2 regions of the Kitasatospora sp. NPDC048662 genome follow, and region 2 is predicted to be linked to the other one. Evidence: riboswitches for the same ligand, from Rfam matches in the RefSeq annotation. Region 2 holds a riboswitch; the other holds the start of a gene.
The links. A riboswitch is a leader RNA that binds a small molecule or an ion and turns the genes downstream of it on or off. The one in region 2 is predicted to bind glycine.
Positions count from the first base shown of each region.

Region 1: another riboswitch for glycine. It lies ahead of gcvT (glycine cleavage system aminomethyltransferase GcvT); the one in region 2 lies ahead of gcvP (aminomethyl-transferring glycine dehydrogenase).

Region 1 is NZ_JBVJHA010000002.1:204,502-206,698, forward strand. It holds gene ACZ6R9_RS06915 (enhanced serine sensitivity protein SseB) at 1-442, opposite strand, end outside; glycine riboswitch at 581-685, shown strand; gene gcvT (glycine cleavage system aminomethyltransferase GcvT) at 835-1,953, shown strand; gene gcvH (glycine cleavage system protein GcvH) at 2,056-2,197, shown strand, end outside.
Region 2 is NZ_JBVJHA010000011.1:14,189-16,385, forward strand. It holds gene ACZ6R9_RS25615 (PRC and DUF2382 domain-containing protein) at 1-291, opposite strand, end outside; glycine riboswitch at 477-584, shown strand; gene gcvP (aminomethyl-transferring glycine dehydrogenase) at 804-2,197, shown strand, end outside.

The DNA of each region.
Region 1 (2,197 bases), on a different contig from region 2:
GCGCGCCCTCGGTGACGCCCTGCGCCTCCCACTGCTCGCCGCGCGGCCCGCGCCGCAGCTCCCCCACCCCCTCCGGCGGCACCGGGATGCCCACCGGCGCCTCGGGGTTGACCGCGATGCCGATGCCCAGCGGCAGGCCCCGGGCGAACTCCCACATCGGGGCGATCGCGAACGGGATGCCCGGCGCGTGCTGCAGGTACAGCTCCTGCGAGCTGTACACCGGCACGTAGGGCGCGCCCGCGAGTTCGAGGGTCGGCAGGTCGAGCTCGCCGGACTGCGGGTCGGCACCGGCCGGCAGCGGAATCCACACCTGGCTGCGGGCCAGCACCTCGATCACCCTGGGTGTCGCCCCCGGGTCGCCCAGGGCCGCCATCAGCACCTGCTCCAGCTCGTTGGCCGGCCAGCTCCCGCCTTCCGGAACCTGACCCAGCGGGAACCCCATCTCGCCCCTCCACACTCACGGTTGTGTTCAGGTTAGCGGCGCGCACGAGTGCCCTGCGGCGATCGCGGTCGAACCCCACTCCCACCAGCGGGCCCCGGCATGCCATGATGGGCCCGCCCAAACTTCATACCGGCCGCTCGAACCCGCGCGGGAGAGCCGGAACGACCGTCATCCGGTCGCGACCGGCGCCGAAGGAGCAAGTCCTCCCCGGAATCTCTCAGGCCCCCTTACCGCCCGGGCGAGGCAGATCTGGAAAGTGGACACGGCCGCGCCGTGCGCCCACCCACGGTGCAAACCGCCATCCTTTCGGATGGCGGTGAAGCTCTCAGGTTCGACGACAGACGGGGAGGTTCGCCCCAGCCTGCCCGTTTCCAGATCCCGGGAGTCCTGCCGTGTCCCTCCGCCTGACCGCGCTCGACGCGCTGCACCGCTCGCTCGGCGCCACCATGACCGACTTCGCGGGCTGGGACATGCCGCTGCGCTACGGCAGCGAGCGCGAGGAGCACCTCGCGGTCCGCACCAAGGCCGGCCTGTTCGACCTGTCGCACATGGGCGAGATCACCGTCTCCGGCCCGCAGGCCGGCGAACTGCTCGACCACGCGCTGGTCGGCTTCATCTCCGCGCTCGGCGTGCTGCGCGCCCGCTACACCATGATCTGCCGCGAGGACGGCGGCATCCTGGACGACCTGATCGTCTACCGCACCGCGGACGACGAGTACCTGGTGGTCGCCAACGCCTCCAACGCCCAGGTGGTGCTGGACGCCCTGACCGAGCGCGCGGCCGGCTTCGACGCCACCGTCCGCGACGACCGCGACGCCTACGCGCTGCTCGCCGTCCAGGGCCCGGAGGCCAACGGCATCCTGGCCAAGCTCACCGACGCCGACCTGCCCGGCCTCAAGTACTACGCGCTGCTGCCCGCCACCGTGGCCGACCGTCAGGTCTGGCTGGCCCGTACCGGCTACACCGGCGAGGACGGCTTCGAGATCTTCTGCGCCCCCGCCGACGCCGAGCACCTGTGGACGGCGCTGACCGAGGCCGGCACCGCCGAGGGCCTGGTCCCGTGCGGCCTGTCCTGCCGCGACACGCTGCGCCTGGAGGCCGGCATGCCGCTGTACGGGCACGAGCTGTCCACCGAGCTGACCCCGTTCGACGCCGGCCTCGGCCGGGTGGTGCGCTTCGACAAGACCACCAACGGCGGCGAGTTCGTCGGCCGCAAGGCGCTGGAGGAGGCCTCGGCCGCAGCCGAGGCCAACCCGCCGCGCAAGCTGGTCGGCCTGGTCTCCGAGGGCCGCCGCGTCCCGCGCGCCGAGTACTCCGTGGTGGACGCCGAGGGCGCCGTGATCGGCCGGATCACCTCCGGCTCGCCGTCCCCGACCCTGGGCAAGCCGATCGCCATCGCGTACGTGGACGCCGCGCACGCCGAGCCGGGCACCACCGTCGCGGTGGACGTGCGTGGCAAGGCCGAGCCCGTCCAGGTCGTCGCGCTGCCGTTCTACAAGCGCGCCCGCTGACCTTCGATCAGCCCTTCACCTGCTGTCCGAGCAGATTTTTCCGGTTCGTCCGCCCAGCGGACGGCCGCGCCCTCCCCTCTTGCGATCCTGGAGAATGACGTCATGAGCAACCCCACGCACCTGCAGTACACCAAGGAGCACGAGTGGCTGACCGCCGCCGTGGACGGGGTGTCGACGGTCGGCATCACCGCGCACGCGGCCGACGCCCTCGGCGACATCGTCTACGTCCAGCTCCCCGCGGTGG
Region 2 (2,197 bases):
GCGGTACAGCTCGAGTTCTTGTTCCGGGGAGAGGTGCTGGCCCACGCCGAAGTCCGGGGACTCCTTGATCAGCGACTTGTCGTACGGGACGTGCAGCTCGTCGCCGGAGAATTCGCTGGTGGTCAGCGGGACGAAGGCGTCCCGGCCGAAAATTCCGGTCCGGACGGCCGCCCACTCGGGTACGCCGGTGGTGTCGTCCAGGTACACCTCGTCGACCGTGCCGATCTTGTCACCGTTCCGGTCGACCGCCTTGTGTCCGATCAGGTCGCGCGGATCGATATCGGTCTGCACGCTGTCCTCCAGCTGCTGCTCCTGAGGGGCCGTCGGGGAGCGACCGGAGGAGCGTGCCGGGCCGCTATTTCACACCAAAAGGCACGTACCGGACGGTGTCACTCCGGAAGCCGCCTTCCGGGGCGGATCGGAGGGCCGCACCGGTGATCGTCCTGGCCTGCGCTGGTACCCTGGGCGGCGACCGCCGAGCCCGCTCGGGAGAGTCCCGGACCCGTGAAAGAAGCGGGGTTGCGGGACGCCGAAGGAGCAACCCCTCCCCGGAATCTCTCAGGCATCCGTACCGAGTGGGATCAGGTCACTCTGGAAAGCAGGGCAGGACCGTCGGCACCGAAGCCGCCGGCCGCTGCACTCGCCGACGGTGCAAGCCGACCGGGGCACCACCCCGGGCGCGCGAAGCTCTCAGGTACCGATGACAGAGGGGGAGGCTGACGGGTTCGTACGCCCGGACGCTCCCACAGCGGCCGGCCGGCGTGCGTACCACCGCCGGTCCGCGACCAGGAGGCCCGACCCCCATGAACGCCCAGCCGACGCTCAGCGACCTTGAGCAGGCCAGCCCCTTCGAGCACCGCCACATCGGCCCCGACAGCGAAGCCCAGCAGAAGATGCTGGCCCAGGTCGGCTACACCTCGCTGGACGAACTGTCCGACGCGGCTGTGCCCGACGCCATCCGCAGCCTCACCGCGCTCGGCCTGCCCGCCGGCCGCAGCGAGGCCCAGGTGCTCGCCGAACTGCGCGAGCTCGCCGGCCGCAACCAGGTCCTCACCTCGATGATCGGCCTCGGCTACTACGGCACCTTCACCCCGCCGGTCATCCTGCGCAACGTCCTCGAGAACCCCGCCTGGTACACCGCGTACACCCCGTACCAGCCGGAGATCTCCCAGGGCCGTCTGGAGGCCCTGCTCAACTTCCAGACCATGGTCGCCGACCTGACCGGCCTGGCCACCTCCGGCTCCTCGCTGCTCGACGAGGGCACCGCCGCCGCCGAGGCGATGGCCCTGGCCCGGCGCGTCACCAAGGTCAAGGGCGGCGTCTTCCTGGTCGATGCCGACACCCTGCCGCAGACCCTCGCCGTGATCCAGACCCGCGCCGAACCGACCGGCGTCGAGGTCGTCACCGCGGACCTGTCGAACGGCATCCCCGCGGAGATCGCCGAGCGCGGCGTCTTCGGCGTGCTGATCCAGTACCCCGGCGCGTCCGGCGCGGTGCGGGAGATCAAGCCCGTCATCGAGCAGGCCCACCAGCTCGGCGCGATCGTCGCCGTCGCCGCCGACCTGCTCGCCCTCACCCTGCTGCGCTCGCCCGGCGAGCTCGGCGCCGACATCGCCTGCGGCACCTCGCAGCGCTTCGGCGTCCCGATGGGCTTCGGCGGCCCGCACGCCGGCTACCTGGCCGTCCGCGCCGAGTACGCCCGCAACCTGCCCGGCCGCCTGGTCGGCGTCTCCGTCGATGCCGACGGCAACCGCGCCTACCGGCTCGCCCTGCAGACCCGCGAGCAGCACATCCGCCGCGAGAAGGCCACCTCCAACATCTGCACCGCGCAGGTGCTGCTGGCCGTGATGGCCTCCATGTACGCCGTCTACCACGGCCCCGACGGCCTCGCCGACATCGCCCGCCGCACCCACCGCTACGCCGCCGCGCTCGCCGCCTGCCTGCGCGCGGGCGGCGTCGAGCTCGCCCACGAGGCGTTCTTCGACACCGTGACGGCCGTTGTGCCGGGCAAGGCCGACGAGGTTGTCGCCGCGGCGCTGGCCGGTGGCGTGAACGTGTACAAGGTCGATGGCGACCGGGTCTCGGTCTCGTGCGATGAGACGACGACCCGTGAGCACCTGGCGGCCGTGTTCGCCGCGTTCGGTGTCGAGAACGTGGTCGCCGAGGACGCGGAGGCGCTCCCCGCCGCGCTGCTGCG